4 regions of the Cytobacillus sp. MT66 genome follow, and region 4 is predicted to be linked to each of the others. Evidence: riboswitches for the same ligand, from Rfam matches in the RefSeq annotation. Region 4 holds a riboswitch; each other region holds the start of a gene.

Region 1 (5,970 bases), on a different contig from region 4:
TTCTGCCTATATTGAAATATTCCGCGGTACACCGATGATTGTTCAAGCAATGGTTATTTTTTATGGGGCTGCTCTAGCCTTTGGTTTAGACATGGACCGTATTTTCGCAGCTATTCTTATTGTTTCCATTAACACAGGTGCCTATATGTCAGAAATTATCCGCGGCGGGATTATCTCTATTGATAAAGGGCAGTATGAGGCCGCTCAAGCAATAGGAATGAATCACTTCCAAACAATGTATAATGTGGTGCTGCCGCAGGCCATCCGAAACATACTGCCAGCAACAGGAAACGAATTTGTCATCAACATTAAAGATACGTCTGTACTTAGTGTTATCTCCGTTTCTGAACTGTTCTTCCAAACGAAATCAATCGCTGGAAATAATTTCAGATATTTTGAATCCTTCTTTGTTGCCTGTGTGTTATATTTTATCATGACTTTTACAGTAACCAGGATTTTACAATACATTGAAAAGAAACTAGATGGACCGGAAAATTACAGCATGTATGCTAACCAAATGCAGGTAGAGACACCAGACGATATATTGAAGAAAAAAGATCACTAATAGTCCAAAGGAGCGAGAGGATGGAAAAGGTAATAGAAGTTCAGCATCTAAGTAAATCCTTTGGTACGCATGAAGTGCTTAAGGATATTGATTTTTCAGTGAACAAGGGAGAGGTAGTCTGTATCATTGGCTCATCGGGTTCCGGCAAATCAACTCTTCTCCGCTGCATCAATTTATTGGAAAAGCCAAGCGGCGGTCAAATCATCTATAAAGGCGAGAATATCCTTGATGATAACCACGATATTGCAGCCTATCGCACAAAGCTTGGAATGGTTTTTCAGCAATTTAACCTTTTTAATAACCATGATGTCCTAAGCAATTGTGTGGTTGGCCAAGTAAAGGTGCTAAAACGCTCACGTAAAGAAGCAGAACAGGTAGCAATGAAATATTTAAAAGTAGTGGGAATGGACAAATTTGTTCATGCCAAACCAAAGCAGCTGTCTGGAGGACAAAAACAGCGTGTAGCCATTGCAAGAGCACTATCAATGGAACCTGATGTGCTTTTATTCGATGAGCCAACATCTGCACTTGACCCGGAAATGGTTGGAGAGGTTCTGAAGGTTATGAAGGAGCTTGCAGAGAGCGGGCTAACCATGTTAATCGTAACCCATGAAATGGGCTTTGCCAAAGAGGTCTCAGACCGCGTCGTATTCATGGACAAAGGTGTCATTGCTGAAGAGGGAAGCCCAGAGCAAATATTTAATCATCCAGTTCAAGAACGGACAAAAGAATTCTTGAGAAGAACATTATCTTAATCAAGCATAATTCAAATGTTAATTCTAACCACTTAGTTGATTGGAGCGGAAATCACCGGCCAATTATACATTTAAATAAATAGTATATCAATTGCTGGAGAGGTTTGCTGTGACAAATCTCTCTTTTTTTCGTTGAAAATATGGTTTCCCATAAAGTTCGCAATTTTGTAGACTTTGGATAGGAAATAATCATTGAAACTATGTTAATATAAGGGGTAGCAAAAAGATGCAGATTGAAAGAGCGTCTGAAATGAAAGCTCTATAATATTATTGGACCATTTCTTAGAGGAGGTAAATAGATGAATAAAGAGGGGGCACCTTCTCTGCAGAAGGTTGGGACTGATCATATATCTCTTTTAGAAGATCTAAAATCTCTATTTAAAGCATATGTTTTAGTAGCTAATGTCTTGCCTGTATTTACTGGATTTTGGCTGGCTATTTATTTTGCCAATGATTCTTTTATGGCTAATTGGGATGTTTTTGTGCTGACCATGATTGGCAGTACACTGGTGATGGCAGGGGCACTTGTTATAAATAATTGGTACGATGTTGATATTGATACAATTATGGAAAGAACGAAGAAACGACCAACGGTTACTGGCCATTTTTCTTTAAAGACTGTCCTATCATTGGGTATTGCTTTTTCAGTACTTGGAATGATCATTTTGCTATTTATCTCAGTTGAATCAGCTATTTACGCTTTTATTGGCTGGTTTACTTATGTAATTTTATATACGATGTGGTCAAAACGCAGATATACTCTTAATACTGTGATTGGCAGTATTTCCGGAGCGGTTACGCCATTGATTGGCTGGACAGCCATCTCCTCCGGCTTCCATATTGTTCCGATTGTGTTATTTCTTATTTTGTTTATTTGGCAAATGCCGCATACGTTCGCTATTGCCATTCGCAAATATGATGAGTATAAAGCAGCAGGAGTGGCCATGCTCCCTGTTGTTCATGGATTTGACATCACGAAGAGACAGTTCTTTGTGTATTCTGCCTGTTTAATTCCGCTGCCTTTTCTTATCCCGCAGCTTGGTCTAGTATTTTTAATCATTGCCACCTTGCTTAATATCGGATGGATCGTTGTTAGCATAAGCGGGTTTATGGCAAAAGATAACCAAAAATGGGCGCGAATGGCCTTTCTCTATTCTGTCAATTATGTAACTATTATTTTCTTATTAGCCGTCATTGTCACACTATCTCTATAAAAAAAAATCGCCGAATACGGCGATTTTTTTTGCATATTAAAAGAGGTTCAATTTTCCTATTCTGTTGACTGCTTCTCTTAGCTGATCTTCGTCTACTAGGAGGCCGACGCGGATATAGCCTTTTCCGAATTCTCCAAATCCGTTGCCAGCTGCAACAGCAACATCGGCTTTTTCCAGCAGATAGTCAGCGAATTCTTCACTTGTGAATCCGCTTGGCACAGGGAGCCAGGCAAAAAACGATCCGCTTGGAGCCGTAACACTCCAGCCGATTTCTTTGCAAGCGTTAATTAACGCATTTCTGCGGCTTTCATAACGAGCCACCAGTTCATCAACACAGGACTGATCACCAGTGAGTGCCTCTGCAGCTGCCAATTGGACCGCAGGAAAGAGACTGCAATATAAATGATCTTGAATTAAATTTATTGCTTCAATAATGACTGGATTACCAACAGCAAAGCCGACCCGCCATCCAGCCATATTATAGGTTTTGGATAGCGTATACATTTCAACCCCAAGTTCCTTAGCGCCTTCAGCTTGCAGAAAACTAACAGGTTTTTTTCCGTCGAATCCAATAGCTCCGTAAGCGAAATCATGCAAGACAGTGATGTTATTTTTCTTAGCAAAAGCAACGGTTTCTTCGAAAAAGTCGAGGTCTGCCATAGCACCAGTTGGATTGTTCGGATAGTTAAGGTACATTAATTTTGCTGAAGATTTATCCTCGTCTGAAATGGAATCATAATCAGGCAAGAAATTATTTTCCGCTAATAATGGGAATGTTTTATATTGCACATTTGCTAATGTAACGCCGGATAAATAGTCGGGATATCCAGGGTCTGGCAAAAGCATAAGCTCGCCTTCATTTAACAGGCATATCGGCAATTCTACAAGCCCTGCTTTTGTTCCAAATAACACAGCAACTTCAGTCTTTGGATCAATGTCAACATGATATTGCTTTTTATAAAATTCCGCTGCAGCGTCTTTAAGTTCTTGAATGCCTCTAAATGGAGAGTATCTATGTGTTCTGGGATCCTCTGCTGCAGTTTGCAATGCTTTAACGATATGCGGAGGTGTAGGCTGGTCTGGATTGCCTTGGCCTAAGTTAATGATATCTCTGCCCTCTGCGCTGGCTTTGCTCACTTTTTCAATAAGGCTTGCGAAAAATTGGACTGGTAAATTTTTTAAACGGTCTGAATATTCCATGTAATCCACCTTCAACAATTTTGTACGAGTTAATTTCAAATTTTATAGTTTTTTAAGGCAATTGTCTAGTAAAAAAATTTTTCCTAATGGCTATCTTGCAGGGTGTGTAAGCGTTTTATTTGAAATGGCCCAAAATTTACTATATTGACAAAATGTTAATCGATTTGTACTATGAATATTGTGCTATTTTATTAAATAAAATATTGCTTATCCAGAGAGACTGAGGGACTAGGCCCTATGATGTCCGGCAACCCCCTTTTTGGGAAGGTGCTAATTCCTGCAGAATGATTTCATTCTGAAAGATAAGTCGAGATAATGAACATTTCGATGCCCCTTTCAGATGAAAAGGGGTATTTTGTTTTACTTAAAGGGGTGAAAACCATGATTGAAATTAAGAACCTTTCAAAAATATATACTGCGAAAAACAGAGAAGTAAAAGGTGTCGACAATGTCTCTCTTACTGTTCAGGAAGGGGAAATCTACGGAATTGTCGGATATTCTGGCGCAGGGAAAAGCTCATTGCTTCGCTGCATTAATTTATTGGAAAGACCGACATCAGGGACCATTACAGTTGATGGAGTTGACTTAACTTCACTAAATGGCGAGGGCCTGCGTAAGGCCCGGTTGAAAATCGGCATGATTTTTCAGCACTTTTATTTAATCAGCCAAAAAACAGTATTTGAAAATATTGCGTTTGCCTTGAAAGCGGCAAAAATTCCCTCCGATCAAATTAAAAAAAGGGTAGAGAATCTTCTCGATATGGTCGGTTTAGCTGATAAAAGGGATGTCTACCCTTCACAGCTGAGCGGGGGCCAAAAGCAGCGAGTCGCGATTGCAAGAGCCCTGGCCAACAATCCGTCGGTTCTATTATGTGACGAAGCTACATCTGCGCTAGACCCGACAACAACCAAGTCCATTTTAAATCTTTTGAAGAAAATTAACAAAGAGCTGAGTATTACGATTGTGTTAATTACACATGAAATGGATGTCGTAAAAGAAATTTGCCACCGAATGGCCATCATGCAGGATGGGAAGGTTATCGAGGAAGGTCCTGTTTATGATATCTTTGCCAGCCCTAAGGCTGATTTAACAAAGGAATTTATTGCTAGTGTTGTTTCTTTTGATATCCCTGAAGCGATCTTAAATCGCTGTGAAGGCCCAATTGTGAAAGTAATGTTTAGAGGAAGAGTGGCAGGGGAAGGGATTATTTCTGACATGCTCCAGCAATACAATGTAAAAGGCAATTTTCTGCATGGTTCTATTGAATACATTCAGGATGTGCCCCTTGGCATCTTTATTATGGAACTAAGAGGCCAAAGGGAAGAAATTAATAAAGCACTTGATTATATCGAAAATCGGGAGGCGCATGTGGAGGTGTTAGGAAATGGGGATTGATTTCAATCATTTAATGGAACTGCTTCCTGATATCAATACTGCTTTCATTCAAACCATCTATATGATTACAATTTCTTTAATCATTGCCGTGGTTATCGGCCTTCCAATCGGCATTGCTTTATATGTTACCGATAAAGGGCTTTTTATGGAAAACCGTGCAGTCAAGAATATACTTGGTTTTGTTGTTAACCTGGTTCGTTCGATTCCGTTTATTATTTTACTTGTTGCTTTAATTCCTTTAACGAATTTCTTGGTTGGGACAACGATTGGACCGACTGCAGCAAGTGTATCTCTATCGGTAGCTGCTGTTCCATTTTTTGCCCGAATCGTTGAAACAGCCTTGCGCGAAATTGATAAAGGTGTCATTGAAGCGGCAATTGCTGCCGGTGCGACTCCGTGGATGATTATTAAGGATGTACTCCTTCTTGAGTCAAGATCCGGGATTATTTCAGGAATAACATTAACTCTTATTAGTTTAGTTGGCTTCTCCGCAATGGCGGGTACAGTCGGCGGCGGCGGAATTGGTGACTTGGCCATTCGCTTTGGGTACTATCGCTACGATAATACCATTATGTTTGCAACTGTTCTTATATTAATAATTTTAGTACAAGCTATTCAGATTATTGGTGACCTCGTTGCCAAAATAGTAGATAAACGATAAATAGGAAAGAGGGAGTTAACATGAAAAAATGGTTTTTAGCAATTATTTTATTATTGGCTGTGGGCGCATTAGCAGCTTGCGGCGGCTCTGACAGCAAGGATCAATCAAGTGAAGGTGCAACAGGTGAAGAATCAAAGGAAATTAAACTGGGTGCAACAGCCGGCCCATACAGTGACATGC
Region 2 (5,970 bases), on a different contig from region 4:
GCCAGAATAACCTTTCCCTTTTCTGTCGGCACCTCGACCACCTGCAGCCCTTCTGTATGCCCGCCCGTTTTATGTACGGTAACTCCCGGCATGATTTCTTTGCTTCCATTCACAAATGAAATCCGGCCGTTAAAATTCTCTTTGACCAGATAGACAATATCATCAGGCGTTACATGGATACGGAATTGCTTCCTGGATGCATATTTGCCTGTCCAAAATGCCATTTCCGATTCTTGAACGACAAACTGGCTGTTCGGGAATTTTTCGGCATTCCCTAAGTGGTCATAATGCATGTGGGTAATGACCACCTGTGATACTGAATCTGCACCCACTCCAAGATGAGGCAGGACACTGACCGGACAGCGCAAAAACGTCCGGTTTCTTTCCTTTGCCACCTGTTCATTGAACCCGGTGTCCACGACAATCGCTTGCTTATCCGATTTAATAAGCCAGATGAAGTAATCCATCGGCATGGAATAATCCTCATGCGGATCAGCAGGACCGTGGAAATGCTCGGTGGCCTTGGCTTCACGAGTTGCATATTTGATGGCATAAACCTCATACTGTGAAAGTCCACTCATCGCCTCTAGAACCTCCTATCCTATTCCTTTTTCAAAACAGGCTTAGTTTCTATTCCAAATGACAAGTTTCATTTCCGTCATTTCTTCTACGGCATATTTCAGCCCTTCACGGCCTGTGCCGCTTTCTTTGACACCGCCGTAAGGCATATGGTCCACACGGAACGTTGGGATATCGTTTATCAGCACGCCGCCAACCTGCAATTTCTCAACGGCATCAAGCGCTACATCGACATCTTTGGTATAGATGCCTGCCTGAAGGCCATAGCGTGAATCATTCACTAAATCAATCGCCTCATCTACTGAAGAGATCTTGTTGATTAACACAATTGGCGCAAAGACTTCCTGGCAGGATACCTTCATTTGCGGATCTGCTTCTAAAATAACGGTCGGACGCAGCATATTCCCTTGGGCTTCGCCGCCCGTTGCAACAACGGCTCCCGCACTTTTCGCCTCTTCAATCCAATTTAACGCTCTTTGAACATCATTTTTTGAGATAAGCGCTGAGACATCTGTTGCAGGTTCTAAAGGATCGCCAAGTTTCAGATTGTTGCTTGCCTCAATGAACTTCGCAACAAATTCCTCATAAAGGCTTTCATGCACGTAGGCTCTCTGCAGGGAAATGCAGACCTGGCCCTGATTAGAGTACGCACCGATGATGCAGCGAGGGATGATTTTATCAATGTCTGTCCCTTTATCGATGATGACGGCTGCATTGGAGCCAAGTTCTAGCGTAACTTTTTTCAATCCGGCTTTATTTCGGATGCCGATGCCGACACTCGGGCTTCCCGTAAAGGTGATCATGCTGATCCGGTCATCAGTGACCAGCCTGTCGCCAACCACGCTTCCTCTTCCTGTCACCACATTCAAGACACCAACTGGAAGGCCGGCCTCCTGTGTCAGTTGTGCCAGGTGTAAAGCAGATAGCGGCGTTTGTGTCGCAGGCTTTAGCACGATTGTATTTCCAGCAGCAATCGCTGGACCGACCTTATGCGCGACTAGATTCAGCGGAAAGTTAAACGGTGTAATTGCACCAATGATCCCGATTGGCTCGCGCACCGTATAAGCCACCCTTCTTTCTCCTCCAGGAGCTGCATCCAATGGAATCGTTTCGCCATGGATTCTTTTGGCTTCTTCTGCCGCAAACTTAAACGTCTGGATCGTGCGGGCAACTTCAGTCTTAGCCATTTCGATCGGTTTAGCGGCCTCTAGAGAAATAATCCTGGCCGTTTCATCAAATCTTTCTTCAATTAAATTTGAGAGGTTTTCGAGAATTTCCGCGCGTGCGTGGGCAGGCGTTTTAGCCCACTGGGCTCTTGCACGGTCGGCAGCATCTATCGCAGCGTCCACATCCTCTGGGGATGCTGCTGCAATTTCAGCCAGCTTCTCTTCTGAATAAGGGGCAATCAGCGTTGTATATTCTTTCGCGTCCAGCCACTCTCCATTAATAAATAATTGTTTTTTCACGACAAGACCTCCTTATTATGTAAGCGTTCATTAGAAATTCTTTCTAAAAACTTGATGATCTCTGTATGATCCTGATCAGGCTCCCCTGTTCTGCTTGCACCTTCGTAGATTTGTTCGACTAAAGAAGCGAGAAGAACCGGAACCTTCGTGTCTTTGGCGATGTTATTGACCATGCCGACGTCTTTTAGCAATAAATCTAAAGAGAAACCAGAATTATAGGTTTCCGGCAGGATAAAGGTCGGGAACTTATAATGAGTGGAGAAGCTTTGTCCTGAGCTTGTATTGATCGTATCCAGCGCCACATTTAAATCAATGCCAAGCTTCTTAAGAAGGATCATTGCTTCACATGAAGCATATAGGGATGTCGCAGACAGATAGTTATTTACCGCCTTAAGTGCATGCCCTGCCCCGGTCTGTCCGACTAGATTAATCGCTTTTCCTAGGGATTCTAAAATTGGCAGCACCTTTACATAATCCTTTTCCTCGGCTCCAACCATGATGGTAAGCGTGCCAGCCTTGGCTCCTTTAACCCCTCCGGAAACCGGCGCATCGATTAAGGTTAATCCAAAGCTTTTCGCATCTTCAGCCAGTTTTCTTGTGCTGAACACATAGGAACTGCTCATATCAATGATAATCCCGCCTGGCTTCATGGATTGAAACAGCCCATCTTTACCTGCCAGTACAGCTTCTACCGCCTTGGAATGCGGCAGCATGGTAATCACGATATCGCTCTGTTCGCCGAGCTCCTGGACAGATGGTGCTACAATCGCTCCTTTTTCCTGTAAAGGCTTCACGGCCTCAGTATTCATATCAAACACGGTCAAACTATAACCTGAATTCAATAAATTTTCTGACATCCAACGCCCCATTTTTCCAATACCAACAAAACCGATCATCATATGCTTCATTCCCCTCTAGAATTTTTACTATTCTGGAAATATTATATCTAGTGAGCGAAGTGAACGGATTTCCTGTTCGTGAATCGCTCGTTTTCCTGTGCTGACGTCTTTTTTCATCAAAGCTTTGACCTGTTCTTTATGTTCATGCAGGGATGTGGCCATATTTGAACCCTGAGCCATCGACAGCATCCGAAAAGGCCGCGCGGACCGCCTGAGCGATACGTACGTTTCACTTAGAACCTTGTTCTTGGCAATCGTAAAGATGAATTGGTGAAATTCCTCGTTCAGATCATAATAGCGCTCTACATCCTGGTCCTTTACAGCCTGTTCCTGCCGCTTGATCACGTTTTCAAGCTTTGCCGCATCTTCTGGCTGGATGTTGGCGATTGCCTTTTCCATTGCGATCTCTTCAAGACGGTAAAGGACATCGTATAATTCATGAATATCCGTTCTTGTAAATCGCCGGACAACGACTCCCTGGTGGGGAATCCTCTGCACAAGGCGGTCCCGTTCCAGCATGAGGAGCGCCTCCCGCACAGGCGATCGGCTTGTTTTAAATTCCTCGGCTATCGCGGTTTCAACCAGGTGTTCGCCTGGATGCAGCATGCGCTTTCCAATCCTTGCCGTAATTTCTTCAGCAATCTTTATCGCTATCGTTTTTTTCGTATTTGTCTCCATCTTCATCCCCGTCCAATTATAAACATACAACATTGTCGACAATTTAGTATGCATCTATTATCACATTTATCAGATAATTTAGTCAATAAAAAAGTTTAAGTTATTTTAAGATAATTTTTAAGTATAGTTGAATAATTTAAAAGAATAATAAAATATGTGTTGACAATTATATTTACGAGATGTATAGTTACTATCATATTAAAAATACTTCTTATCAAGAGAGGCGGAGGGACTGGCCCTGTGAAGCCTCGGCAGCGGACATTGCGTACCGTGCCAATTCCAGCAAGTAATCTTGAAAGATAAGAAGAGGATATGGAACTGACATTCTGCCCTCTTCTGCCTGAAGAGGGCTTTTATATTTTAATAAAATAATATTTTCTTATCCAGAGAGGTGGAGGGACTGGCCCGATGATACCTCGGCAGCGGACATTGCGTACCGTGCCAACTCCAGCAAGCAGATAAGAGCTTGGAAGATAAGAAGACCTTAAGTACATATGATTGTTCATATGACTTTGCGTCCTTCTTCTTCCACGGAGAAGGACTTTTTTTATGAAGAGAGGAGCTCAAACGATGATAGAGTTTAAAGATCTCATCAAGGTATATAACAGCGGCGGCAAACAGGTGCACGCTTTAAATAATGTCAATTTAAAAATTAACAAAGGGGAAATCTACGGGGTGGTTGGATTCAGCGGCGCCGGCAAGAGCTCATTAATCCGCTGTGTGAATTTCCTTGAGCGCCCAACGTCGGGAAAGGTCATTGTTGATGGTCATGACTTAACCGCGCTTTCAGAAAAGCAGATCCGCGAAGTGAAGAAAAACATCGGCATGGTGTTCCAGCACTTTAATCTACTAAACTCAAAAACAGTATACGCCAACGTCGCTATGCCCCTTGTTTTAAGTAAAGCGCCAAAGGATCAGATCAAAAAGCGCGTGGCAGAGCTGCTTGAATTCGTCGGCTTAGGCGATAAAGCAGAGATGTATCCTGATCAGCTGTCGGGCGGGCAAAAACAGCGCGTCGGCATCGCCAGAGCCCTGGCTACGCAGCCTTCGATTCTGCTGTGTGACGAAGCAACTTCTGCACTGGACCCACAGACAACCAGCTCAATTTTGCAGCTGCTGAAAAAGATTAATAAGGATTACAACATCACGATCTTAATGATCACCCATGAAATGTCCGTGATCCGCGAAATCTGTGACCGGGTCGCTGTCATGGAGGCAGGAAAAGTGATTGAAGAAGGCACGGTGTTTGAAGTCTTCTCTGCACCGAAGACGCAGACAGCACAAAACTTTGTCAGCACAGTCATGCATGATCAGATCCCAGAGTCAATTCTCAATATGATTGAAAACAATCACGCTTCAAATCATATTTTTCGCATCAGTTTTATCGGACAGTCAACAGGCAAACCGTTTCTATCGCAGCTGGCTAAAAAGCTCGATATCGACATCAACGTGCTGTTCGGCAGCATTACTGAACTTCAGGGCATCCCTTTTGGCAACCTGATTGTAGAAATTCAGGGGCCTGATGCAGAAGTCAAGCGCGCCTTAACGTATATGCAGGCCAAACAAATCAGCTTCAAGGAAGTGACATCACATGCTAGTTAATTCAGAACAGATCATCGAAGCGGTCATCGAAACGATTCAAATGGTCGGCTTCTCCTTTATCTTTTCGATTGTACTCGGGCTGCCGCTTGGCATACTGCTCTTTGCCACCCGCAAAGGACAGATCCTTGAAAATCAGCCGTTTTTTACTATCCTAAATGCAGTTATTAATATTTTCCGTTCTGTTCCATTCATTATTTTGCTGGTAGCCATCATCCCGGTTACCCGGCTGATCGTCGGAACATCGATTGGCACATCAGCAGCGATTGTTCCGCTAGTTTTTTACGCAGGACCTTACATTGCCAGATTGGTTGAAAGCTCGCTGCTGGAAGTCGACGAGGGTGTGCTGGAAGCCGCCAACGCCATGGGAGCTACTCCCTTCCAGACCATTTTTAGATTTTTGCTTCCAGAAGCACTCAGCTCATTGGTCGTGAACTTCACGATTGCAACTATCGGCTTGATTGGTGCCTCTGCTATGGCCGGTACCGTCGGCGGCGGCGGAATCGGCGACCTGGCCATTACTTATGGCTACCAGCGTTTTGATACCACAACGATGCTTATCACCGTTGTCATTCTAATCGTGATGGTCCAAGGCCTGCAGTCATTCGGCAATGTCTTATCAAAAAAAATCAGAAGAAGATAATTTAGGAGGAAACTTATCATGAAAAAAACAGCTTTATCGATTCTATTGCTGGTGTTAGTTGTATTCACAGCTGCATGCTCAAGCAACACTACAAGCGGAAAAGAAA
Region 3 (5,970 bases), on a different contig from region 4:
AAAAGCTTGAAACCAAAGGCTTAGTCGAAGTGATGAACGTGGAGAACAATAATAAAGAAAAGTGCATTCGGCTTTCCTCTCTTGGTGAAGAATGTTATGAAAAAAACGAGACACTGAAAGCCACTCTCGAAAAGCAAATCGGAGAGAAAATTGGTGAAGAACAAATTGCGCTTCTTAAGGATATATTAAAATCTGATTGGGGTTTAACGGTGAAATAGTCATTTGTTTAGACCACTCAGTTACCGAATTTAATAAAGCTGTCCGAAGGTTAGCCTACTTCAGACAGCTTTGGCACGAATTCTGTGGATCTTGTCCGAGGATTGACTTGTTTTGGACTGATTCAGTTTCAATTCTAATAAAGCTGTCTGAAGGTTAGCTTGCTTTAGACAGCTGGGGCTCGAAATTTGGAAATCTTGTCCGAAGATTACCTTGGTTTGGACTGATTCAGTTTCAAATCTAATAAAGCTGTCCGAAGGTTAGCCTACTTTAGACAGCTCTAGCTCGAATTCTATGAATTTTGTCCAATCCTCGCCTTACTTCAGACATCTGTGGTTTAAAATCTACTGACCCTGTCCGAACCTCACCTTACTTCACACAGTTCCTGCTCAAAATCTTGCAATTCTGTCAGAAGACTTCGGAACTTCAGACATTTAAAACCTCAAACTTTCCTTAGTTGTCTAATTAACTCCTCAATGATACCTTACAATCATTCGATTAACTTGCTCGGCAATCTCCTGAGCGTCAGTATCCAACGACATAGCCAGTTCTTTAAACAATATTTTTTTAATAGAGTCCAAGATTTTCTGATCCTGGTCATACAGCTTCTTTTCTTTCTGCTTCAGCTCCACACTTTTCCTCAGCATCGTATTTACAATTTTGGCAATCTCTTTCCGATCACCAGTATGTACGGTTTCCTTGTATTTGCGAACTCTTTGCCGAGGTTCTTCAATCCAGTCTGTGCCAGGCTGTTTAAATGATTGTAAAATTTCCTTTGACTGTTCACGATTCATCATCTTTAGCATTAAAACCTTTTCGTTGTCTACCGGGGTGCTGATTGTTAGTGTCGTGTTATCAAGCGGATGCAGCACATAGTACAATTTCGTTTCGTCAAAATATGTCTTTTCACAAATATCATCAATTCGACTTAAGCCATGTACAGAATATACAATGATATCTCCGATATGAAACATTTCCATTTCCATATCCCCAATCTTTAAATTGTTAACCTTGTTTACAATAATTATATGATACTATCAAACAATCGTCAACTTTGTTGACAAATCACCCCCCCTTTTGTATGGTTAAGAGGAAAAGAGATGAATGGAATGGACAATTTATTAGATACGAATCAGGGTACCTCTCTCGAAAATATAACTATCGGGCAATCGGTCATAATAAAGAAAATGAATAATGAATCTATTAAAAATACAAATCCTGAGGACTTTTATTATTTAAGAGAATTTGAGAATAAGACAGGAATCATTTGTGAAAAAAGAGCAAGTCTGGCGGGGATTTACACTTATCGTGTAGATTTTGGGAAAAATCGTTTCGGGTATTTTTACAGCAAGGATTTTTCTTTAATCTAGGCTGTGTTAAAGCTTAATATTGATTTTAGCGGCTTAGTTGATCTTCGCTGCAGGCGCGTAGACTCCTGGGGGATCAGCGTTGAAGCGAGACCCGCAGGAGCGCAAGCTGTGAGGAGGATCGCAAAACGCCCCCCGGAAAGCGAAGCGCCTGGAGAGGAAATCAACGGCCAAATTTAATCTAAAAAACCCCCGTTAAAAAACGGAGGTTGAAAAGTTATGCGCTGACAGCTGGCTGCACTGGCTGCTGCTGTTTTTTTACACTTAGGACAAAAATGGTAGCAACAATGCAAAGAATACCTGCAGACATAAAAGTGATGGTATAGCCATTAAGGATTTCGTACAGATATCCGCCCATAAAAGCAGCGGCACCTGAACCTAATTGATGGAACGCGAACACCCAGCCGTAGACAATCGGCCCTTTATCTCTACCAAAATACTCAGTTGTAAGCTTCACCGTTGGCGGTACAGTGGCGATCCAATCTAGTCCATAGAAGACGGCAAAAGCAATCAGCATTGGATATGACACTGTGCTCAGCGCATAAGGAAGGAACATCAAAGACAACCCGCGAAGGCCATAATACCAGAATAATAGCCACCGATTATCAAAACGGTCGGAAAGCCAGCCGGACGCCATTGTGCCAACGATATTAAAAATGCCCATAAAAGCAAACAAGCTGGCGGCTGTTACTTCAGGTATGCCATAAGCCCCGCAGGCTGGGATGAAATGGGTAGCCATTAATCCCGCAGTCGATAGTCCGCAAATAAAAAAGCTTAAAGATAAGAGCCAGAATGGTCCCTTTCGAACCGCAATGCCTAGTACGCTAAATGCATCTGCAATCGGGTTTTTCTTAGATCCCTTATTTTCCTCTGGAACAATTTCTGTAACCCCATATGGAAGAAGTCCCTTATCAGCAGGCTTATTCCTCATCCAAATAATAATAGCTGGAACCATTAGTAGGCCTAGAACCATAAAGATGTAAATACCTGCGCGCCATGAATATTGCTCGGTTACATTTGAAAGCAGCGGCAGGAAAATCATTTGCCCCGCAGCTGTTGCAGCCATGAGAAATCCCAGGACGATACCTTTTCTCTTTTCAAACCAGTTATTAGCCACGGTTGCTGAAAGTACGGTTAAAAAGACCCCGCATCCAGTTCCAATGATAATTCCCCAAATGAACTGAAGATGCCAGACTTTTGTCATAAACAAGCTGGCTCCCATTCCCGCAACCAAGATTAACATGGCAAAGGACATCATTTTCCGAATACCGATGCGCTGGAATCCCGCAGCAATAAAAGGCCCGGAAATTCCATAGAGCGTGAGATTTATAGCAAATGCCAATGAAATAGCCGATCTGCTCCATTCAAACTCTTGTTCAAGCGGAATCATTAAAACGCCTGTAATTGAGCGTATCCCTGCAGCTATGAGTACAGCCACAAATGTCAGCCCAACTACGATCCATCCGTAGTACACCTGTAAACATCTCCCAACTAAAAGAATAAGGATATCATACTACGATTGGAAAAAGATTAAAAGACCGACTTTTCATAAAATTATAAAAAGCGAACAGTTTAGATAACTGTTCGCTTTGCGTCTTATCCCCAAATCTCTTTAGAAATATCAACAATATATTTCAGCTTAGCCCATTGTTCTTCTTCCGTTAAAATATTTCCATGATGTGTAGAAGCAAAACCGCACTGCGGACTGATGCATAATTGCTCTAATGGTACATATTTTGTTGCCTCTTCTACACGGGCTTTTATATTTTCTTTATCTTCTAATTTCCCGTGTTTTGATGTAAATACACCTAGTACTACCTGAGGTCCTCCATTTTGGATATATTCTAATGGTTTGAAATCTCCAGAACGGTCATCATCATATTCCAGGAAAAATCCGTTTACTTTTTCTTTTGCAAATAATGTTGGGGCGATTTTTGCATAGCTGCCTTCAAATGCCCATTTCGAGCGGTAGTTTCCACGGCAGAGGTGTGTGGTGACAACCAGGTCTTCTGGTTTATCTTCTAATACACCATTTGCCACACGCAAAGCTAAATCAATTAATTCCTCTCGTGAATAACCGCTATCATTGAATGGAATTTCTGGTGCATTAAGGCCGGCGATGTACACATCATCGAGCTGCAAGTAACGGCAGCCTGCATCATAAAACGCCTTGATGGCATCGCGATATGCCTGAATAACATCATTTGCATATTCTTCAATATCTGGATAAATTTCAAGGTTGCGAATTCCGGCATTAAACAGCTGGTTAGGACTTGGGATGGTTTGTTTGGCAATTGCTCGATCCCCAACAATCTCTTTGAACAGGATAAAGTCCTTTACATGCGGATGATTTGGGTTAAATGAGACTTTTCCAGTCACACGGATATTGTATCTTTCTGTTTCTTCTCCTACAAATACGTACCCTTGATCTGGAACATAGCCCTCTACTCCATTTAAATGCTCTAAGAAGTCTGTATGCCAAAATCGGCGGCGAAATTCTCCGTCGGTAACTGCCTTCAATCCAACTTCAATTTGCTTATCAACGGCTTTTTTAATTTCTTCTGTTTCAATATCATGCAGTTCTTGTGCTGTTAAGCTGCCTTCCTGGAAAGCCTTTCTGGCCTTATGTATTCTTTCAGGCCGCAATAAACTTCCTACATGATCTGCTCTAAATGGTGCTTTAACTAATGTTTTTGTCATCTTAATTTCCTCCCATTATATAAATAAAAAGCAAAAACCCCTCTTCTAAAAATAAGAAGAGGGGTTGGATACACAACATATCATTGATTTCCGGCTCCTCTTATCTCTTAGCTTAAAAGCTACTGGAATTGGCACAGTACTTAAATTAAGTCCGCTGCCGAGGCTTCAAAGGGCCAGTCCCTCCACCTCTCTGGATAAGAAAAATTTTTAAATATTAAATTATTAAATATACAATACAACTAAAAAACTCTTTTGTCAACAGATGTTTCAAAAATCTTGCTTAATTACATTGCCTGTTCCCTGCTGTTGTATACCTGTCTATGATAATATCGGTCTAGCACCGCTCCGTACAGCGAAGCGAGCACTTGCTGAAAGAGCATGCCAATAACAACTGGGACTGCGACTGGCGGCGGAAAATACGAAACGGCTAAAACCGCACCGGTACTGATATTTCTCATTCCGCCTGTAAAAGTAATAGTAATGACTGTTTCCTTATCTACACGGCACATTTTTCCGATGATAAAAGCAAATAAATAGCCTGTGAAGGCAATGCAAAAAACAATAATGGTGATCATCACTAATTTTTTATCAATATTTTTCAAATAAGGCGCAACGACTGCTCCGTTGATCATTACGATTGTTGCCATACCAAGCTTTGTAAAGGGCGCAAGCTTTGGGCTTAATACCTTAGCAACCTTCCCCTTTGTTGTATGATTCAATATCATGCCAATGAGGGTTGGGACGACAATCATGCCGATTAGCCCCTTCATAATAGTAAGGGAGTCCATTTCCACACTTGCACCCACTAAGATCGATAGCGTTAACGGTACAATAAATGGTGCGAGAAAGGCATCTATCAGTATTATGGAGAGGGTTAATGGAATATTCCCCCGGTAAATAGATACCCAAATAAAGCTGGAGATCCCTGTTGGAATTGACATAGCTAGGATAATACCAATTATAGTAAGGGAGTCCCCGTTAAAAGTCATGTTGCCGATCCCCCATGCCCAAAGAGGCATAAGGATGTGCAGGACGAAAAAGATTAAGAACATTGGAAATGGGTGCTGCAGCGTATTTTTTAAGGAAGAAAAATTGGAGTTCAAGCTTCCTGAAAAAGTCATAAATGCAAAAATCCACGGTATTAAAAAAGCATAATTATCCATTGTACCAGCAAGCAAAACGCCAATAACTACACTCGTTGGTGTAATTACCGGCATGAGCCGTTCTAGGTACCTGTTAACAGTCACAAGCAATTGGGTTTCACCTCGATGTTTTTGTGTAAAAGAAGATTTTGTGTTTAATTATGTTCTGGTGATCTGGGATGTATTTGAATTAGATCATTTTGCTGAATTTTGAACGAGATTTGTCCTTCATAACATTGATGAAAGACATCTGATCTGGTTTTTTAACGGGGTTTGTTCTTCATAACCCTGATGAAAGACATTTGACTTGGTTTTTAATGGGATTTGTCCTTCATTACCCCGATGATAGACATTTGACTTGGTTTTTTAACGAAATTTGTCCTTCATAGTGATATAAATTCCTATTTTTCTATTTTCTCTGCAAAAGAATAAACACCATTATAAACCCTTTTGTTTATTTTGTCATAATATTATTAAAAATAATTTTCGTGTCCCTAAATTTATGGCAATAAAAAAACTAACCCTTTTATTAAGGATTAGTTCTT
Region 4 (5,970 bases):
AGCCGTTTGGAAGCTGAATAGGCGGACTTGTGTAGGCCTCATAAGAATGGATATGTCCATCATCGAAGGTGGTATACCCGTAAATTTTGTGTACATGGCCATTTTCTGTCTGGATGGGGGTGCCCGTTACGCCAGGATGTAGATGAGTATGTCCATCCACACATGTGGTTGCCCCGCCATGCCCATGTGTGTGCCCCATTTCCTGCTGATGCCCCATTGGAACGGATTGGTCAGTTCTTTTTAATGGATATATGCCATTCTTCTCCTGCCCTTGAATCGGGTAGCCCGTTTGATTGGCAGGCAGTTGAGCTTGCCCGAAATATTGATAATAAGGGTGCCTAAATTGCATGATTACATCTCCTTTTACAATCTTCCATACTAGGGTATGTGACACTCGCCTTTATGGGTGCGTAGGCTAAAGTCTTATTTACTTTTTTGCAGAAAGGATGTTAAATTAACCGCTTAGTTGATTGGAACGGAAGGCACGTAGACTCCTGGAGGCTCACAAAACGCTCCCCGGTAAGCGAAGTGCCTCTCGCTGCAATCAACGGCCAAATATAATAGAGCCCATAGAAAAAAGACAGGGCTTGTATACCCTGTCTTAGTGAATTCCCTTCATAAAACCTTGAATTTTCGGCGCTAAAACAAAAAGGATGATGGACAGAACGATGGAAGCTCCGCCGATAACGCCAAAGTAGGTCATTTCCGTTGCCGGTGAATAGAACTTAACAAGCTGTGCGTTAATCGCTTGTGCAGCTGCATTGGATAAAAACCATAAGCTCATTGTCTGTGCTGCGAAAGCCTCAGGGGCTAATTTTGTTGTTGCGGAAAGTCCGACAGGTGATAGACATAACTCACCAAGCACGACAATTAAATAGCTTAGAACAAGCCATAAAGGATTAACTAATGAATCTGCTCCGCCAAAATAAGCCGGCAGAAGAATAACAAGAAAAGACAGTCCAGCAAAAAGCAATCCTAAAGAGAACTTCTGCGGAATAGTTGGCTGTCGCTTGCCAAGTTTAACCCAAAGCCATGCGAAAACAGGTGCTAAAATGATAATGAATAATGGATTTAATGACTGGAACCAAGCCGGTGAGATTTCAAAACCGGCAAAATTCAATTGCGTCCGCTTATCTGCATAGTTAGCCAGGATTGTTGACCCTTGCTCCTGAATCGACCAGAACATCACGGCAGCAATAAACAGCGGGATGTAAGCGATAAGACGGGAACGCTCCACTTCATTCGTTTTCGGGCTTCTGTACATGACAACAAAATAAACAGTAGGAATTAAAAGTCCAAGAATACCAATTAGTGCTATAAAGCTGTCAAAAGTTAATAAGCCAGCAGGAATAGCAATCGCAACAATTACCGCAAGCACGATGGCAACAACGGCAAAAATGGTAAATGTTTTTTTCTTTTCCTCAGATGACAGCGGATTGTGGACAATGGTACCTGCTAAACCAAGATTCTTTTTCTTTGTCACCATAAATAAAACTAATCCAAAGAACATTCCGACAGCGGCGATTCCAAATCCTAAATGGAAGCTGGTATCCATAACGGAACCCACAATGATTGGCGCTAAAAATCCGCCAAGGTTAATTCCCATATAGAAAATACTGAAACCTGCATCACGGCGGTCATCATCCTCGCTATAGATTTCCCCGACGACACTAGACACGTTCGGCTTTAGTAAGCCTGTACCAAGAACGATTAGAACCATGGATACAAAAAATAGGGCAACGTTTCCTGGGATGGCTAAGGCGATATGGCCAAACATGATTAATATACCGCCATAAAATACTGCTTTAGAAGTACCGAATACGCGGTCAGCCAGCCAGCCTCCAATAATCCCTGACATATAAACAAGTGAACCATATATCGACATGATTGAAAGCGCTAACGTTTCATCTAACCCTAAACCTCCCTTGGTTACTTCGTAATACATATAGTAAACAAGGATGGCACGCATTCCATAGTAGGAGAACCGCTCCCAAAATTCGGTGAAGAAAAGTGTGAATAACCCTTTTGGATGTCCAAAAAAGCCCTTTTGAGGTACACTATTCACAATTTTCTGCTTGTCTATATTAGACATAAAACAACCTCCTTTGTTATACTATAATACTTTTGATGGTTTTTAATTGTCAAAACTGTTTTTTAAGGAAGGATTGCGAGATAATTCTAAAACCTTGATTTAATAGGGTTTAATGGTTTTTTCTAAATAAAAGTAAATTATTTGAGAATAATAATATAATTATGATTAGAGTAAAATTTCCATTAATAAGGAGTTTTTAAGTCTCCATTTAACATTCCATCCAAAAGCCAAAAATATCCTTAAAAAATTTTGTTGATAAAGGGATAAAAATCATGTACTCTTTAACATGCTGTGACAAAAAAATAATTGAATCTTCTTATCAAGAGAGATGGAGGGACTGGCCCTATGAGATCTCGGCAGCGGAACTTAGTGATTAAGTGCTGTGCCAAATCCAGCAAGCAAACGGCTTGATAGATAAGGGAGTGTTTTATAGATATAAGGCCTCTTCTTGTTTATTCAAGATGAGGTCTTTTTTGTGGCAATTTAGGGACAAGAGATTGTCCGTTTAGTTTTTATGGAGGTGGAATGATGAATAAAGGGAATCCATGGGCGCTGATCCCATTTGTTGTTTTTTTAATTCTATTTATTGGTTCTGGGGTCATTACGGGTGACTTTTACTCATTTCCTGTGATTGTCGCGATTGCAATATCTGGTGCGGTCGCCCTGGCGATGAATCGAAAGGAATCGTTTGGTCGAAAGGTTGATATTTTTTGCCAAGGGGCAGGAAATTTAAATGTTATGCTGATGGTTGTTATTTTCCTCCTGGCAGGAGCTTTTTCAGAGACAGCAAAGGGCATGGGGGCAGTGGACTCTACCGTAAACTTCGCTTTATCGGTTGTTCCAGCAAACCTGCTTGTCGTTGGTCTGTTTATCATTGGGTGCTTTATTTCTCTGTCGATGGGGACATCGATGGGAACGATTGTAGCCTTAGCACCGGTTGGGGTCGGCATAAGTGAGCAGACTGATCTTTCCATGGCCTTGGTAATGGCGGCCATTATTGGCGGCGCGATGTTTGGCGATAATCTATCGTTTATTTCTGACACGACCATTACTGCCGTGCGTTCACAGGGTGCACAAATGAAGGATAAGTTTAAGGTTAATTTTTGGATTGTTTTGCCGGCAGCAGTTGTAACAGGGATTATTTTGGGTGCTATTACCATGGGAGAATCGGCGGATGTAGCACATTTATCTTATAATTGGATAAAAATTATCCCTTATGTATTAGTTATTATTTTTGCGCTGGCGGGAATGAATGTCTTCCTTGTTCTAGCCTTAGGCATTGTTCTGGCAGGAGCCGTTGGACTAGCTGACGGAAGCTATAGTTTAATGGAACTTTTGCAGAAGACTGGCGAAGGCATGGCTGGTATGTACGAAATTGCCTTCCTGGCGATCTTAATTGCCGGAATGGTGGAGGTCATTAAGTTTAATGGAGGGATTGACTTTCTGCTCCATCTTGCGACACGCAGGATGAAGACAAAAAAAGGCGCGGAATTTGGTATTGCCGGACTAGTTGGCTTAACGGATTTATCAACAGCCAACAATACAATCGCAATCTTAATTGCCGGACCGCTTGCGAAAAATATTGCCGATCAGTATGGAATTGAACCGCGCAAGGCCGCAAGCATCTTAGACATCTTTTCCTGTACCATCCAAGGCCTCCTGCCATACGGAGCACAGCTTCTGGCAGCGGCCAGCGTTGCGGGCATCTCGCCAGTAAGCATCCTGCAATACTCCTACTATCCTATCCTCATAGGAATCTGCGGAATCATCGCTATCCTAATCGGATACCCAGCAAAAAAAGGGGCCTGAACTTCATCGCTGTAAAGCGATGGGGGTCAGGCCCCCAGTTGTTTAAAGTGATAAAGCGTCAGGGATGAAAACGCTTACCCATACGTTAGGTTTTGATGTTATAATATTTAGAAAAAGGGGGATGAGCGGTTGGAAGAGAGAGTTGATTTAGCGGTTCAGGATTTTTATAAGGATGAGGGTGCATGGTGCTATGGATGCGGGCGTTTAAATACGAAGGGGCATCAATTTCGGACAGGCTGGTATGATAATGGGGAGCAAACATTGACGATCTATAAGCCGCTTGAAGAACATACGGCAGCACCCGGGTTTGTTTACGGAGGCTTGATTGCTTCATTAATTGATTGCCACGGGACAGGGTCAGCTTCGTTAGCCGTTCATCGGAAAAATGGCCATGAACTTGGTGATGGGGCAGAGCTGCCACGGTTTGTTACAGCATCTATAAAGGTTGATTTTAAAAAGCCGACTCCCCATGGCGCAACATTAAAGGCTGTCGGAACGATTGAGGAGATCCATCCGAAAAAATGGAAGGTATCCGTAGATGTATATGCCGATGAAGTCGTTTGTGTACAAGGGGAAGTTATCGCGGTGGCCATGCCGAGCACTTTTACGAGGGGCAATTAACGATATAAGCGCAGAAAAGGTCTGACTTAAGGTTTTATCCTAAGTCAGACCTTATTTAGTTTTCAGGGATTTTCTTAAAAAGGCAAGATGATTTCTATGCTTGTGCCCTTAGGGGAACTGTCAATGGTTAAAGATCCGTTATGCTCTTCAATAATTTTCTTGCAAATCATTAAACCTAAGCCTGTTCCTTCTTCTTTCGTAGTGAAAAAGGGTTCGCTTATGCGCTGAAGCAGATGCTCGGGAATCCCTGAGCCCTGGTCGGCTATGGAAATCACAATGGAATCTGAATTTTGCTGCTGAGCTGATATATGAATGGTCCCGCCTTTTGGCATAGCCTCGATAGAATTTTTAAGGATGTTAATAAAGACCTGCTTTAGTTGGTTTTCATCACAGTTTATCAGCGGCAAATCTGGCTGTATCTCCTTGAAAATGATGATGCCGTTTAAATTAGTCAGCGTTTCCAGCAGTGTTATCACGTGATTTAAGATTTGTTCAAGGCTATTTCGTTCAAATTTTGCCTGCTGCGGCTTTGCAAGAAGCAGCAGTTCATTGAGAATCGTTTCGATTCGGTTAATTTCAGAGCCGATCACATTAAAATAAACCTCGTAGTCATTTATTTCCTTTTCCATCATCTGAAAAAAGCCCTTTATGGCTGTCAGCGGATTTCGTACCTCGTGGGCAATCCCTGCAGCCAGCTGGCCGGCAATAGAAAGCTTCTCAGAATTGATAATCAGTTCCTGCGCCTTTTTTCTATCGCTAATATCTCTAACTATCATGTGGACGGCAGGCTCATCCTGATAGATGGTTGGAATTGTTTTCAGTTCAACATTAATAATTTTTCCATTCATTTGTAAAAATCTTTTTTCAAATGGTCCGGAAGACTCCCTTGAGATATCGCGCTTTTTAAATTTCTTATGATCCATTATATGTATAAAATCATAGATGGGTCTGCCAACAATATCATCCTTATCCTTAAACCCTAATAAGGCAACACCTGTATCATTAATAAAAAGGCACTTTTCTTCCTTAAGGATAATAACTCCATCAGGTGATTCCTCGACTAGTCTATGATATCTTTGTTCCCCTTCACGAAGCTTTTCCACGGATCTCTTTCGGTCAGTGATGTCCTGGATTTGGCTAATGTAATACAAAGGTTTTCCAGAGTCGTCCCTGACTAAAGAAACGCTCATGATTGCCCAAATCTCCCGTCCATCCTTATGCAGGTAGCGCCGTTCTATATGATAAGAATCTCTTTTGCCTTCTTTTAATAATTTAATAATATGGGCATCCATTTGAGCATCATCTGGGGGAAGCAGGTCTCTAATGGTCAGGTTTAGTAGTTCCTGTTCATCATAGCCAAGGCTTTTACAAAGAGATTGATTAACCTTTATCAGATTACCGCCAACAGCTATGAGGGCCATACCAATGGCGGCGTGTTCAAAGGCATA

The links. Region 4 has a riboswitch for S-adenosylmethionine ahead of AC1Q59_RS14310 (Na+/H+ antiporter NhaC family protein). Riboswitches for the same ligand answer to the same signal wherever they lie in the genome.
Region 1: another riboswitch for S-adenosylmethionine. It lies ahead of AC1Q59_RS09310 (methionine ABC transporter ATP-binding protein); the one in region 4 lies ahead of AC1Q59_RS14310 (Na+/H+ antiporter NhaC family protein).
Region 2: another riboswitch for S-adenosylmethionine. It lies ahead of AC1Q59_RS17980 (methionine ABC transporter ATP-binding protein); the one in region 4 lies ahead of AC1Q59_RS14310 (Na+/H+ antiporter NhaC family protein).
Region 3: another riboswitch for S-adenosylmethionine. It lies ahead of AC1Q59_RS00300 (5-methyltetrahydropteroyltriglutamate--homocysteine S-methyltransferase); the one in region 4 lies ahead of AC1Q59_RS14310 (Na+/H+ antiporter NhaC family protein).

Annotation. Positions count from the first base shown of each region.
Region 1 is NZ_JBXAFB010000004.1:173,266-179,235, forward strand. Features, by position in the region: gene AC1Q59_RS09290 (amino acid ABC transporter permease) at 1-565, shown strand, start outside; gene AC1Q59_RS09295 (amino acid ABC transporter ATP-binding protein) at 586-1,320, shown strand; gene cyoE (heme o synthase) at 1,620-2,534, shown strand; gene AC1Q59_RS09305 (pyridoxal phosphate-dependent aminotransferase) at 2,571-3,734, opposite strand; SAM riboswitch class I at 3,939-4,043, shown strand; gene AC1Q59_RS09310 (methionine ABC transporter ATP-binding protein) at 4,116-5,129, shown strand; gene AC1Q59_RS09315 (methionine ABC transporter permease) at 5,119-5,790, shown strand; gene AC1Q59_RS09320 (MetQ/NlpA family ABC transporter substrate-binding protein) at 5,811-5,970, shown strand, end outside.
Region 2 is NZ_JBXAFB010000010.1:138,875-144,844, forward strand. Features, by position in the region: gene AC1Q59_RS17960 (N-acyl homoserine lactonase family protein) at 1-581, opposite strand, end outside; gene AC1Q59_RS17965 (aldehyde dehydrogenase family protein) at 624-2,045, opposite strand; gene AC1Q59_RS17970 (NAD(P)-dependent oxidoreductase) at 2,042-2,944, opposite strand; gene AC1Q59_RS17975 (GntR family transcriptional regulator) at 2,972-3,622, opposite strand; SAM riboswitch class I at 3,831-3,928, shown strand; SAM riboswitch class I at 3,999-4,102, shown strand; gene AC1Q59_RS17980 (methionine ABC transporter ATP-binding protein) at 4,193-5,224, shown strand; gene AC1Q59_RS17985 (methionine ABC transporter permease) at 5,214-5,864, shown strand; gene AC1Q59_RS17990 (MetQ/NlpA family ABC transporter substrate-binding protein) at 5,883-5,970, shown strand, end outside.
Region 3 is NZ_JBXAFB010000001.1:62,783-68,752, reverse strand. Features, by position in the region: gene AC1Q59_RS00320 (MarR family winged helix-turn-helix transcriptional regulator) at 1-218, shown strand, start outside; gene AC1Q59_RS00315 (CarD family transcriptional regulator) at 690-1,196, opposite strand; gene AC1Q59_RS00310 (hypothetical protein) at 1,317-1,586, shown strand; gene AC1Q59_RS00305 (MFS transporter) at 1,801-3,057, opposite strand; gene AC1Q59_RS00300 (5-methyltetrahydropteroyltriglutamate--homocysteine S-methyltransferase) at 3,180-4,283, opposite strand; SAM riboswitch class I at 4,381-4,484, opposite strand; gene AC1Q59_RS00295 (bile acid:sodium symporter family protein) at 4,568-5,536, opposite strand.
Region 4 is NZ_JBXAFB010000007.1:115,624-121,593, forward strand. Features, by position in the region: gene AC1Q59_RS14300 (YmaF family protein) at 1-349, opposite strand, end outside; gene AC1Q59_RS14305 (peptide MFS transporter) at 602-2,092, opposite strand; SAM riboswitch class I at 2,406-2,513, shown strand; gene AC1Q59_RS14310 (Na+/H+ antiporter NhaC family protein) at 2,618-3,901, shown strand; gene AC1Q59_RS14315 (PaaI family thioesterase) at 4,031-4,522, shown strand; gene AC1Q59_RS14320 (PAS domain-containing sensor histidine kinase) at 4,597-5,970, opposite strand, start outside.